2 regions of the Halobacillus amylolyticus genome follow, and region 1 is predicted to be linked to the other one. Evidence: a T-box and tRNA genes for the amino acid it is inferred to sense, from the RefSeq annotation. Region 1 holds a T-box; the other holds one or more tRNA genes.
What was found. The T-box of region 1 lies ahead of tyrS (tyrosine--tRNA ligase). A T-box ahead of a tRNA ligase gene usually reads a tRNA of that ligase, here a tRNA-Tyr.
Positions count from the first base shown of each region.

Region 2: it has a tRNA-Tyr gene. The T-box ahead of tyrS (tyrosine--tRNA ligase) is inferred to sense a tRNA for this amino acid. The anticodon was not compared.

Region 1 covers NZ_CP095075.1:924,670-931,767, reverse strand. The annotation lists gene ltrA (group II intron reverse transcriptase/maturase) at 657-2,471, shown strand; gene MUO15_RS04915 (hypothetical protein) at 2,655-3,068, shown strand; gene MUO15_RS04910 (cupin domain-containing protein) at 3,249-3,611, shown strand; T-box leader at 3,733-3,962, shown strand; gene tyrS (tyrosine--tRNA ligase) at 4,003-5,253, shown strand; gene MUO15_RS04900 (hypothetical protein) at 5,407-5,778, shown strand; gene MUO15_RS04895 (hypothetical protein) at 6,170-6,361, opposite strand; gene MUO15_RS04890 (GNAT family N-acetyltransferase) at 6,638-7,098, shown strand, end outside.
Region 2 covers NZ_CP095075.1:2,502,687-2,509,784, reverse strand. The annotation lists rRNA gene MUO15_RS12940 (23S ribosomal RNA) at 1-1,899, shown strand, start outside; rRNA gene rrf (5S ribosomal RNA) at 2,095-2,208, shown strand; tRNA gene MUO15_RS12930 (tRNA-Asn) at 2,230-2,304, shown strand; tRNA gene MUO15_RS12925 (tRNA-Thr) at 2,308-2,379, shown strand; tRNA gene MUO15_RS12920 (tRNA-Glu) at 2,397-2,471, shown strand; tRNA gene MUO15_RS12915 (tRNA-Val) at 2,488-2,563, shown strand; tRNA gene MUO15_RS12910 (tRNA-Thr) at 2,569-2,644, shown strand; tRNA gene MUO15_RS12905 (tRNA-Tyr) at 2,664-2,749, shown strand; tRNA gene MUO15_RS12900 (tRNA-Gln) at 2,819-2,893, shown strand; tRNA gene MUO15_RS12895 (tRNA-Lys) at 2,959-3,031, shown strand; tRNA gene MUO15_RS12890 (tRNA-Ala) at 3,096-3,171, shown strand; gene MUO15_RS12885 (HAD-IIIA family hydrolase) at 3,397-3,915, shown strand; gene rocF (arginase) at 4,003-4,905, shown strand; gene MUO15_RS12875 (aspartyl-phosphate phosphatase Spo0E family protein) at 4,915-5,103, opposite strand; gene sigW (RNA polymerase sigma factor SigW) at 5,271-5,834, shown strand; gene MUO15_RS12865 (anti-sigma factor family protein) at 5,849-6,490, shown strand; gene cdaA (diadenylate cyclase CdaA) at 6,738-7,098, shown strand, end outside.

The DNA of each region.
Region 1 (7,098 bases):
TAAGCATTTAAAATTTCAACTTTGCAACGGAGGATGGGAATGACGGAACCATGTTTCCTGAAACCATCCCGTCAATACTCCTGCATGCGTTAAGGCTGACAGGTCTTAGGGTATGAAGCACAGGTGGATTCGGCAGAACGAAGGCTGAAGCCATTCTTATGAAAAGGTATGCTAACGGATATGCCGCACGGCTGAAAAACTGGATAAGGTGAGAATAGTTCTTTGAAATAGGAACTGACGAACTTCCGAATGTAAGGGTCTAAAGATTCGAACATAAGGAAACTTATGTCCCATCTCACGATGGGGTGAGTGGTGTGGAGTAAAATTGCGCCCTCTGAAAGACGCTATACCGAACCATGGCGGTATCTAGCTCACAGGCTTAAAGGAAGCACCTATGTTAGTAAGGATAGCTACGTTGTAAGGGACTTGGAAAGCAAGGAACGTTGAATCAAGGGCTGTCACCCGAAACGTTTGCTATAAAGTTATGCTGAAAAGCATTTATCCTTGTGAGGGTAGGGGTATGACTGATGAACCTCCTGTAACGGGAGTGGAGGAACAACCCCAAGTCTAATGAATGAAACGATTATTTTCCTAATGTGAATGGCACCGATCGGGTAGGAACGTGGGAACATTACTCCATAAGGAGGGATGCCACAGTGCCAACGTTACGAAACTGGGATTATTACAATATGACGGAGACATTTACAGAACTATACGAAAAAGCGAGCCGAGTACAAGTATTTTCTCATCTCTATGACACCATCATATCAAGAGAAAACATCCTCCTCGCTTTTCGCATGATAAAAACCAATAAAGGTTCTAAAACACCAGGTACCGATGGGAAAACCATCGACGACATGAAAGAACTATCAGAAAATGAACTCGTTACAGAAGTACGGACCAAACTAAGAAATTATCACCCGAAGAAAGTTCGCAGAGAATGGACTGAAAAAGAAAATGGTAAATGGAGACCTCTTGGGATTCCATGTATCTTGGATAGAATCATCCAACAATGTTTCAAACAAGTTCTCGAACCTATTGTAGAATCTCAGTTTTTCAAGCATAGCTACGGGTTCAGACCTCTCCGGTCTGCTCATCATGCTATGGCTAGGATACAATACTTGATTAATCAAGCGCAATTTCATTTTGTGGTTGATATAGATATTAAGAGCTTCTTTGATAATGTAAATCACTCATTGTTAAATAAACAGCTTTGGAATATGGGTATTCATGACCGCAAGGTTCTTACTTGTATCTCGAAAATGATAAAGTCAGAAATTGATGGAGAAGGCGTACCAGAGAAAGGATCCCCGCAAGGTGGAATTTTATCCCCTCTACTATCAAACGTGGTTTTAAATGACCTGGACCAATGGGTTGCAGGCCAATGGGAGGTATTTCCTCTTACCAAATCATACAGTTCTGATGATTCTAAAAGGCAGGCTAGAAAACGAACAAATTTGAAAGAGGGATACTTGGTTAGGTACGCCGATGATTTCAAAATCCTATGTCGAGATGGAAAGATTGCTCAACGGTGGTACCATGCGGTACGACTTTACTTAAAAGAGCGCTTAAAGCTGGACATCTCTCCTGAGAAATCTCAAATTGTAAACTTGAGAAAACGAGAATCTGAGTTCTTAGGTTTCACTATTCGTGCGAATAAAAAGGGTAAGAAACGGGTGGCACATACAGGCATCATTTCTTCAAAAAGAGAAAAAATGAAACAGGAAGCCAAAAAACTCATTCGAAGAATGAAGGCTTCTCCAACCGCCGAAAATGTACACCGTTATAATAGTTTTGTTTTAGGAATCCATCACTACTTCAACCGAGCGACACATGTAAACCTGGAGTTCTCACGTCTTGCATTCGATCTTAAACCATTCCTGTATAACCGTCTTCGACCAGTTGGAAAACAGGAGCATCCATTTAATCCACCCCCGATTTATAAAAAGCTTTTTAGCTTAGGGACGAAAACGTTTAGAATAAGAGATATGTATCTTTTTCCCATTGGCGGTGTTAAAACGGTCAATACTATGAACTTCAGTCCAAAGCTTTCGCTTTATACAAAGAAGGGTAGGGAAAACTTGTATAAGAAACTGCGACCCGATATTCAAAAGGAAGTTAGTTTCTTAATGAAGGCTACCCTACCAAATCGAAGTGTTGAATACTTGGATAACAGGATTAGTCGATACAGTATGAAGATGGGGAAATGTGAAATTACAGGACAATACTTGTACTCCTATAATGTCCATTGTCACCATTACATACCGAAACATCTTGGAGGAAGCGACCAGTTCCGTAACCTTCGAATCCTCCATGAAGATGTTCATCAATTAATTCATATGAAGGATGCTAAAAGGATTAAGTTTTTCCTCTACAAGTTAGGGGTTAATCAATTTAAGCTCGAGAAGATCAACCAATACCGAAAGGTATGTGAGCTGGATCAAATTGAATCATCCCGTCTCGAAGAGTAACAAGGAACTTATAATCTAGTACATATCGTTAGATGGAGCGCCGAATGCTGGGAAACTAGCACGTTCGGTGTGGAGCAGGGGAAAAGCCGGAGATAACATCAAACGCTTACCTATTGCTAACTTTTCTTGAATTGCAAAGCGCTTTTTCCCTATATTTTTAGGTATTCTAGGGGGGAATAATGGATGGGAGTTGAGATAGTGAAAGGTTTTATAATGTTGCTGGCAGCTGGGCTATTATTAAGCGGTTGCGGCAATGAATTGGATGTAGAACAAGTAGAATCGCAGGAAGAGCAGCTAGAAACTGCGAATAAATTACTAGAGAAAACAGACGGCCATACCAAGGGCGCGTTTGAACGGTTACCAGCGGAAACCAGGGAATATATTAAGGAAAATCCGGATTTATTGCGGAAATTTACACAGGGTGAACCCACATTTATGGGGATCATTGACACGTTACGTCTAGGTACAAATGTTAAGTTGGGGCCGGAAGATATACAATTAGTTTATGACACCCTAGAAAATAATAGCGAAGAAGCGATATATGAAAATGGAATGAAATTTTCCGATAGCTTTATTGCTAAATTAAAATCCAACTAAACGATAGAAACAACCTTTTTTAAGGGGGGATCGTCAACACAAAACTAGACAATCCATGCGTTATCTTGAAATTGAGTCTTCTGCATAAGGGCGCAAATCTGGAATAAGACTTGCAGGATTACTTCTATCTATATTGAAATATAGAATAGAATGGTTAGTTAAAAAATCGGGAGGCATGAGATGGAAGTTTATCAATTCAATAAGGAAAATGGAAAGAAAATCACAAAGTTCGATTCAAATTTTATTATGTCTCGCATTACCCAAACGCAAAAAGGTGCTCATATTGGGTGTATGCATTTAGAGGAAAACGGAGTAATTGGTTATCATCAAGCAGTAGTGCCTCAGCTTTTATTAATAGTAAAAGGAGAAGGTATAGTAAGAGGTAAAGAAGTAACTTTTACCCCTGTAAAAAGTGGTGAAGCTGTATATTGGGAAAAGGATGAATGGCATGAAACCAAAACAGAAGTAGGCTTAACTGCTATTGTAATAGAAAGTGAAGAATTAGACGTTTCAGTAATGACGTCATTAAAAAATGACTCTTAACAATAGGTAAAAGTCTAAGATTATCTTGAAATCAAGTCTTCAGGAAACGGGGCGCTTTAATTCAATAAACATTATATTGACAATAAGTAAGATCAAAAGTATTATTGTTCTTAATTTAATAAAAATTGCACTGATAGAATCCCAGTAGTGTAGATGTCAATGTTTCAGAGAGTCGATGGTTGCTGCGAATCGATACAAATATCTATATGAATTACTTTCTTGAGCTTCTACTACGAAAACTTTTTGGTGATTAGTATTAGACGGTAAATCCGTTATCTTTTTGAGTGGAAGATGAGGTAACCCTCATTCTTTAACTTGGGTGGTAACGCGTGACAAAGGCACGTCCCTTGATTTGGGATGTGTCTTTTTTATATTAAAAGGGGGTCTCTGAATGAACTACTTAGAACAATTGAATGAACTACAGTTAAAAGAACTAGAAAAGCAATATAAAATTTTATCTTATGGAGTAGATGCCATTATTCCGGAAGAAGAGTTTAAACAAAAAATTGCTAAATCCATTTGGCAAGATCAGCCCCTTAAGGTCAAATTAGGATTAGACCCAACAGCACCGGATGTACATATTGGACATACTGTGGTCTTGAATAAGCTAAAACAATTTCAAGAGTTGGGTCATACGATTCAATTGATTATTGGAGATTTCACCGGGAAAATAGGAGACCCAACTGGAAAGGCAACAGCTAGAAAAGCTTTGACAGACGATGAAGTACGCTATAATGCTAAAACTTATTTTGAACAATTTGGGAAAGTCATCGATATGGATGCTGTTGAACTTCATTATAACGCTCAGTGGTTATCTAAAGTTGACTTTGCTGAAGTTCTCCAACTAGCAAGCAATGTAACTGTGGCCCGGATGCTAGAACGAAATGATTTCCATAATAGGTATAACGCCAACAAACCTATCTATCTTCACGAATTTTTCTACCCAGTAATGCAAGGGTATGATTCACATATTTTAGAATCAGACATCGAATTAGGCGGCACCGACCAAGAATTTAATGTATTATTTGGTCGACAAGTTCAAGAACAATTTGGCCAGGAGAAACAAGTGGTGTTGCTACTCCCGTTGATTGAGGGATTAGATGGAGTAGAAAAAATGTCAAAATCGAAAAATAATTACATTGGAATCGATGAAAGACCGAACGATATCTTTGGAAAGACCATGTCTATTCCTGATGAACTCATTGTGAAATATTTTGAGTTGGCTTCTAACTTATCCATAGATGAAGTGACGTTGATAAAAGAACATTTACAAAAGGATATGCTTCACCCCAGGGATGCAAAAATTCGTTTAGCTCTTTCTTTTGTTGAAATGCTATATGATAGTAAAACGGCTGAACAAAGCAAGAAACATTTTTTTAATGTCTTTCAAAAAAATCAGATTCCTAGTGATATGCCCGAGGTAATCTGGGATAAAGAAGACCAAATCGGTATTGTGGACTTAGTAAAGTATCTTGAGTTGCTACCATCAAAGAGTGAGGTTAGACGGATGATTAAGAATGGCGGCATTCGAATAAACCAAGAAAAAGTTATGGATCCTGCCTTTACTGTATCCGTTAGTGATGGACTTGTTTTACAGGTAGGAAAGAGAAAATTTATTAAGTTGAAGTTGGCTTCTAGTTAAGAAAGCCATGTTAAACAAACGGGCGCTAAATTTGAATAAAGATTAGCGCTCTTTCTTTGTGCTCCAGATATTAGTAATAAAATGGTAGCTTATTATAAGCCCTATCATTCTTAGTATTATATAATATATCATCGTGAGTAAGGATGGGTTATTTTGAAAAAACTAATTTTATTTTTTCTTTTACTTATTTTATTTCTTTCAGGATGTAGTAGTGAAAATTATATTACATTTGAAGGAGAAAGTAATAATTGGGAAGGTAAACTTCAACTGGTTAATGATGAAACCGATGTAACAGGTAAATACTCTTTTAGACTGACTAATGATAAAATAGATGAAGTAGATAACTTGACTATAAACATTAATGGTGGTCAAACTATATTGAAACAAGACCAAGCATCTACTAAGAAAACCATTGAAACCACTACTCAATGCTCTGGTTGTGCTACATTCGATGAAGGTTCTACCATACCTGTTACAATCTCCTGGAATAATAAAGAGGAAAGTTTCAAATTAATTAAAGAATAGTAGAATAGGAAGACAATTTACCTCTATCTCCCATGAGGGTCGTTAACATAGACACATCTCGGGGGAGTTTTTAATTGATAAAGATGTCTTAATATCCCCCCTAAAAATTTTTTGCATATATGGAGGTTTATCCTATGAGCTTTGACCAACTATTTAAATGGGTTGTAATGTTATCTTTAGTTATATTAACAGGTATTTCAATATTTATAGCTGTTAGCTTAAGTGACTTAATTGAAGAAATATATAGTATTAATCAAAGGATAAGTATTATTATGAATGAACTATCGAATTAACACTTGAATAAACAAGCAAGTTATGATCTTTCTTTTAAGATTATCTTGAAATCAAGTCTTCTGTTAAGGGCGCGATTGCTTAATAAAAAGTAATGGGCCTATATTTTGATGATAAATTGACTTAGTATAAACATTAGAAGTAAAATACCGATTCCTAATACGCCATAGCCAAAGCGTTTACGTTCCGATAAATGCTCCCCTTTTATCTCTTTCCAACTAGGATAGAAAAAACTGATAACTCGGAGAGCTATTATGCCGATAGCCACTAAAACGACAGCTAGTACTTCCATAAGAATGACTCTCTACAATACTTAGTTACCTTATGCTTACTAAGTAAAACAAAATGGAGCAAGATATTTGTTGTTTTGTGGATTCATCTCGAAGCTGAGTCTTATAGAAACGGGCGCAAATCTGGAATAAGACTTGCGCCCTTCTTTGTAATAAGGGCCAGATTCTTTAATAAACGGTTTACGAAATAAGAGGATTTGAAATAATTGGTATTCAGTTAAAGGGAGTTTAATGGAACAAGCTTTGGTACTAAATAAACTAATAAAATGAGGGGTATTATGAATTTAACCGTTAAAAGTATGGACTTAAATTCAGCTAGAACAATACTAAGTTGGAGATATGAAAAGCCATATGACTTTTATAATAATGAAGTGAATGAAGAGGAAATAAAAGAACGGCTCGATGGTTCTTATCAAGCTATAACTGACGGTAATGGTGAAGTGTTTGGTTTCTTATGTACGGGTGAGCCAGCTCAAATACCGGTTGGACATAAATATGGTGTATATAATGTTAAATTTGTAGATATGGGTCTTGGTATGGACCCTGATTATGTAGGAAAAGGATACGGGTATGATTTTTGTGAATTTATAATTAACTACATAAAAGAAAACTATGCCGGAACTCCCATAAGACTATCAGTTGCAACATTTAACAGAAGAGCTATTCATTTATATGAAAAATTAGGGTTCATAAAAAAAGACAAGTTCACTACTGACTTTGCAGAGTTCATTACTATGGT
Region 2 (7,098 bases), 1.6 Mb from region 1:
GGAAACAGCCCAGACCGCCAGCTAAGGTCCCAAAGTGTGTGTTAAGTGGAAAAGGATGTGGAGTTGCTTAGACAACCAGGATGTTGGCTTAGAAGCAGCCATCATTGAAAGAGTGCGTAATAGCTCACTGGTCGAGTGACTCTGCGCCGAAAATATACCGGGGCTAAACACACCACCGAAGCTGCGGATTGATCCGAACGGATCAGTGGTAGGAGAGCGTTCTAAGGGCTGCGAAGTCAGACCGTAAGGACTGGTGGAGCGCTTAGAAGTGAGAATGCCGGTATGAGTAGCGAAAAAAGAGTGAGAATCTCTTTCACCGAAAGCCCAAGGTTTCCTGAGGAAGGCTCGTCCTCTCAGGGTTAGTCGGGACCTAAGCCGAGGCCGAAAGGCGTAGGCGATGGCCAACAGGTTGATATTCCTGTACCGCCTCCTTTCCGTTTGAACGACGGGGGGACGCAGGAGGATAAGGAGAGCGCACCACTGGATGTGTGCGTCCAAGCAGTAAGACGGTCGAGACAGGCAAATCCGCTCGGCAACGTCAAGCTGTGATGGGGAGGGAATTTAAGTACCGAAGCTCCTGATTTCACACTGCCAAGAAAATCCTCTAGTGAGGAAAGAGGCGCCCGTACCGCAAACCAACACAGGTAGGCGAGGAGAGAATCCTAAGGTGAGCGGGAGAACTCTCGTTAAGGAACTCGGCAAAATGACCCCGTAACTTCGGGAGAAGGGGTGCTCCTCTGCCGAGGAGCCGCAGTGAAAAGGCCCAAGCGACTGTTTACCAAAAACACAGGTCTCTGCGAAGCCGTAAGGCGAAGTATAGGGGCTGACACCTGCCCGGTGCTGGAAGGTTAAGGGGATGCGTTAGCGCTCTGCGCGAAGCGTTGAACCGAAGCCCCAGTAAACGGCGGCCGTAACTATAACGGTCCTAAGGTAGCGAAATTCCTTGTCGGGTAAGTTCCGACCCGCACGAAAGGTGCAACGACTTGGGCACTGTCTCAACGAGAGACCCGGTGAAATTATACTATGCGTGAAGATGCGCATTACCCGCGACAGGACGGAAAGACCCCGTGGAGCTTTACTGTAGCCTGATATTGAATGTTGGTACAGCTTGTACAGGATAGGTGGGAGCCTGAGAACCCGGAGCGCTAGCTTCGGTGGAGGCGCTGGTGGGATACCACCCTGGCTGTACGGACATTCTAACCCAGGACCGTGATCCGGTTCGGAGACAGTGTCAGGTGGGCAGTTTGACTGGGGCGGTCGCCTCCTAAAGAGTAACGGAGGCGCCCAAAGGTTCCCTCAGAATGGTTGGAAATCATTCGCAGAGTGTAAAGGCACAAGGGAGCTTGACTGCGAGACCTACAAGTCGAGCAGGGACGAAAGTCGGGCTTAGTGATCCGGCGGCACCGTATGGAAGGGCCGTCGCTCAACGGATAAAAGCTACCCCGGGGATAACAGGCTTATCTCCCCAAGAGTCCACATCGACGGGGAGGTTTGGCACCTCGATGTCGGCTCATCGCATCCTGGGGCTGTAGTCGGTCCCAAGGGTTGGGCTGTTCGCCCATTAAAGCGGTACGCGAGCTGGGTTCAGAACGTCGTGAGACAGTTCGGTCCCTATCCGTCGTGGGCGTTGGAAATCTGAAAGGAGCTGTCCTTAGTACGAGAGGACCGGGATGGACACACCGCTGGTGTACCAGTTGTTCCGCCAGGAGCATCGCTGGGTAGCTACGTGTGGACGGGATAAGTGCTGAAAGCATCTAAGCATGAAGCCCCCTTGAGATGAGATTTCCCCTTACGCCAAGTAAGTAAGATTCCTCAGAGACGATGAGGTCGATAGGTCCGAGGTCGAAGCGTGGTGACACGTGAAGCTGACGGATACTAATCAATCGATGGCTTATCTATATTAAAAAGCGGAGACGACCGTTTACGTCCGCTGGGCTAAGTGAGCTCACGTAAAGGCTTTGGTTTTTCAGCCTTGAAGAGAGATCGCTTAGAACATGAGGACTTGGGAGTCGGAGCTAGATTGTCAAACGTTAGAATATGATGTTGGTCTTGGATGTCTTATCCAGTTTTGAGGGTTCACCTCATAACCTATGATGTGGTGGCGAGAGCGAAGAGGTCACACCTGTTCCCATGCCGAACACAGCAGTTAAGCTCTTCAGCGCCGATGGTAGTCGGGTCGATCCCCGTGAGAGTAGGACGCGGCCACGTCAAGTTTTAAAATCATATTATTCCACCGTAGCTCAGTGGTAGAGCAATCGGCTGTTAACCGATCGGTCGTAGGTTCGAATCCTACCGGTGGAGCCACTTGCTTCCATAGCTCAGTGGTAGAGCACTTCCATGGTAAGGAAGGGGTCGCCGGTTCAAGTCCGGCTGGAAGCTCTGAAGAAGTATTTTATGGCCCGTTGGTCAAGTGGTTAAGACACCGCCCTTTCACGGCGGTATCACGGGTTCGAATCCCGTACGGGTCACCATTTTAAATTTCGAATGGGAGGATTAGCTCAGCTGGGAGAGCACTTGCCTTACAAGCAAGGGGTCGCAGGTTCGAGCCCTGCATCCTCCACCATTTTTGCCGGCCTAGCTCAACTGGTAGAGCAACTGATTTGTAATCAGTAGGTTGGGGGTTCAAGTCCTCTGGCCGGCACCATAAACGTCCATTATTATGTGGAGGGATAGCGAAGTTGGCCAAACGCGGCGGACTGTAAATCCGCTCCCATCGGGTTCGCAGGTTCGAGTCCTGCTCCCTCCACCATTTTACTTTTTTATTGAGTATTTATAGGTATAAGATATGTGAACTGGTACATACTAGATTATATAATGTTGGGCCATAGCCAAGCGGTAAGGCAACGGTTTTTGGTACCGTCATGCGCTGGTTCGAATCCAGCTGGCCCAGCCATTTTATTTTTTAATAGCGAGTAAGGCTTTTTTTATTTGTAGAAAATCAAAAAGCTCTTTTTACTAGAGCCATTAGCTCAGCTGGTAGAGCATCTGACTTTTAATCAGAGGGTCGGAGGTTCGAGCCCTCCATGGCTCATCAAAAACGGATATTGCTTTTTGCAACGTCCGTTTTTTTAACATTTATTTTTATATATAACATTGGGGCCTTAGCTCAGCTGGGAGAGCGCCTGCTTTGCACGCAGGAGGTCAGCGGTTCGATCCCGCTAGGCTCCACCAATACATATAATTTAGAAGCTGACGTCATAATAGATGTCAGCTTTTTTTTTCAACAGTAGTGCCCAGCCTGCTTTAGCTTTATCAAATAACCAATTTAATATGGAATGATTCTGATCTTACACGTAACCGTGTACTTTCTGAAAGTTATGCACACACCAGAGTAAAATATCATAATTGTGATGGTTCATCATATGTGTGATAGCTTTAACAAGGGAGGAAGCATAAATGAAAGCTATTTTTTTAGATCGTGATGGTACCCTCGGCGGTTCAGACCAAATCGAATATCCAGGGGATTTTAGTTTATATCCAGGGGTGCAGGAGAAACTACAGATAGTGCAAGTGGAAGGTATCAAACTTTTTTCTTTCACAAATCAGCCTGGCATCGCTAAGGGGCTGGCCACAATGGAAAGCTTCCGTGAAGAGTTGTATGGGTTTGGCCTGGATGGAGTATATGTCTGCCCGCACCTCCCGGTTGATCAATGCAATTGCCGGAAACCAATGATAGGTATGATTGAGCTGGCTTGTCGTGATCATGGGTTACTTCCGAGCGAATGTTTTGTAATTGGCGATCGTTTGAAGGATATGATGGCTGCTTGGCAAGCTGGATGTATGAGTATCCTCGTGCAAACAGGATCGGGTAAGGAATCTCTTAAAGAGTGGAAGCAATTAGATAAGCGTCCGACCATTAACTTCATTGCTGAAGATATTATTCATGCATTAGACTGGCTTACACTGGGCAAATAACGTATATATATGCAGAAAGATGTTCAGTTGAGTCATTCATATGAAACCATCTACAATTAAAGTAAGGAATAAAGGAGGAAACTTATTATGAATAAACAACTTTCAATTATTGGCGTACCGATGGATCTAGGCCAAATGCGCAGGGGCGTCGATATGGGGCCGAGCGCCATCCGCTATGCTGGAGTCGTTGAGCGTCTGGAGAATTTAAAGTACACGATTGAGGATTTAGGCAATATCGATATTCCACTTCCAAGTAAAAAGGACGATAATAAGTTAGACAACCTTCGTAATTTAAATGAAATTACAGAGGGCAGCCATCGTTTAGCTGTTGCTGTGGATGAAGTAGTGGAAAAGGGGAATTTTCCACTCGTCCTAGGCGGTGATCATAGTATCGCAATGGGTACATTAGCTGGCCTCTCGAAACATTATGATAATTTAGGTGTGATTTGGTATGATGCTCACGGAGATTTAAATACGGGTGACAGCTCACCATCAGGCAATATTCACGGGATGCCGTTAGCGGTCAGCCTTGGTATTGGTCATGAAAAGCTAACAGGTATTCTTGATTATGAGCCAAAAATTAAACCTGAAAATATTGTGATTATTGGCGCTCGCTCTCTAGATGAGGGAGAAAGAGTACTGATTAAGGAAAAAGGCATTAAAGTATATAGCATGCATGAAGTAGATCGTATGGGGATGACACAGGTCGTTCAAGAATCTATCGCTTACTTAAAGGACCATACAGATGGTGTTCATTTGAGCTTGGATTTAGATGGGTTGGACCCTGATGAAGCACCAGGTGTAGGTACACCGGTAATGGGTGGATTAAGTTATCGGGAGAGCCACTTGGCTATGGAGATGTTGTACCAATCCGAAATGATCACATCCGCAGAGTTTGTAGAGGTGAATCCAATTCTGGATGAGAAAAATAAAACTGCAAATATGGCAGTAGGCTTAATGGGGTCATTATTTGGAGAGAGTTTAAAGTAATTTGAGGAATTAGGAGCAGCTTACCTCTTGTGGGGTGAGTTGCTTTTGTTTTATGTTCTCAAACTCATTTAATAAGCAATCAAGCTTTACACTAATCCGTATAACACTTTCAGAGGTTAGTGAATTTTCACAGGCCAGTCTACTCATCTCCTTTCTACAAGCTTCGATTTCTTCAAGTAATTTGACTTCGTATCCCATTCTCCCCGCCTCCTTTGGAAAAAACTTTCATTTATTTTTTCTACTACCCTTTTTAATATATAATAAACATATTATTAGTTAAAGGAAAATTTTTATCAAACTTTTGAAACCTTTAGGTATTGTCATTCGTATTAGAAAAACAACCGCAAATGGCGGAGGTATAGTAAATGGAAACGATGATTAGACAAAAGATTAAAGCAGTAAGGAAAGGTGACCAATCAGCTTTCGAGGATATAGTATCCTTTTATCAAAATAAAGTTTACTATATTTGTTATCGGATGATTGGGAATGCATATGAAGCAGAAGACCTTGCTCAAGAGGCCTTTATTCGAGCATATACGAATATTCATACGTTTGATGAGCGGCGAAAATTTTCTACCTGGTTATATCGTATCGCAACTAACTTAACGATCGATCGAATTAGGAAAAAGAAGCCTGACTATTATCTCGATGCTGAGGTGAGAGGAACGGATGGATTAGATATGTATTCTCAATTGGCGATTGATCAAGCGTCGCCAGAGGAAGAGGTGGAGAGTTTAGAGTTACAAAGCTACATTCACCGTGAGATTCTGGCCCTGCCCCCTAAGTACCGTAGTGTCATTGTATTAAGATATTTAGATGAACTGGCGCTTCAGGAGATTGCGGAGATTCTGGACATTCCTGTAGGGACGGTTAAGACAAGAGTTCACCGGGGCAGGGAAGCCTTGCGTAAGAGGCTTCGACATGTGTAAAGGAGTTGAGGGAATTGAATTGCAATAAAGAAGCTGTGGCGCTTATGCATAAATATTTGGATGGTGACTTAGTTAAAGAAGAAGAGAGACGACTGCGTGATCACTTACAAGCTTGCCCATCCTGTCAGAACCATTTCCATGAGCTGAAACGTTCGATTACATTGGTGAAAAATGCCGGACCTGTAACGGCACCTTCAAATTTCACTGCCAGTGTGATGTCCAGCCTTCCTAAAGAGAAAAAGAGAAGGAATTACGTACGCTGGTTACAAAGGCATCCAATGATTACAGCGGCTGCTGTATTTTTTATATTAATGTTTAGTGGCATCTTCTCCGCCTGGAATCAGGACCATCAAGTTACCGTATCTAAGCAAGATGATTTAGTGATTCGAAATAATACGGTTATCGTGCCTGATGGAGTGACTGTCGATGGTGATTTAGTCGTTCGCAATGGCGATCTCAAAGTCGATGGTAAAATTAACGGCGATATCACATTAATTAACGGTGATATCGTAACGGATACCGGTATTGGTGATATTACGAACGGGAAGAAATATCAGGCGTATGTCAGCGGGGAGATACATGAGGTTAACCAAGTGTTTGAGTGGATGTGGTATCATATGAAAAAGTTCACAACAGATCTTTTTTCTTTTGAATAAGCAATGACAGTGACCACTATGAATGGCTCATAGTGGTTTTTCTGGTCCACCGTATGGGGGAGGTAGTTTAGTGTTGGTACATCGCCTCGGGCTTAGTCGTAGCGTGACCAGCGGATCTTAGTTAGGCTTCCACTACCCGTATTTTAACGGAATTTCCTATGTCAACCAGTCTTATAATATTTTCAAAAGTAAAAGTATGATATAATAACATAGGCTATGGCAATTTTTTATAAAAGGAAGTGTAGGCATGCTTGATGGGGGAAATGATGTATTAGATTATCTATTAATAGCAATTGATATCGCCCTTGTCTGGTTTGTTGTATATAAATTAATCATGCTTATCCAAGGAACGAAGGCCGTTCAGCTGTTGAAAGGGATCTTCGTGATACTCGGTATATGGTTATTGAGTAACTTAACTGGACTGACCACACTAAGGTGGCTGATGTCACAAGCAATGACTTGGGGTTTTCTTGGTATTATTATTTTGTTTCAGCCCGAACTAAGGAGAGCTCTTGAACAACTAGGGCGCGGCAGTTTCTTTAGCCGGACGTCCGCAGAAGAGGAAGATAAGGAAAAGTCGATTCAATCGATTATTAAGTCGTGCAATT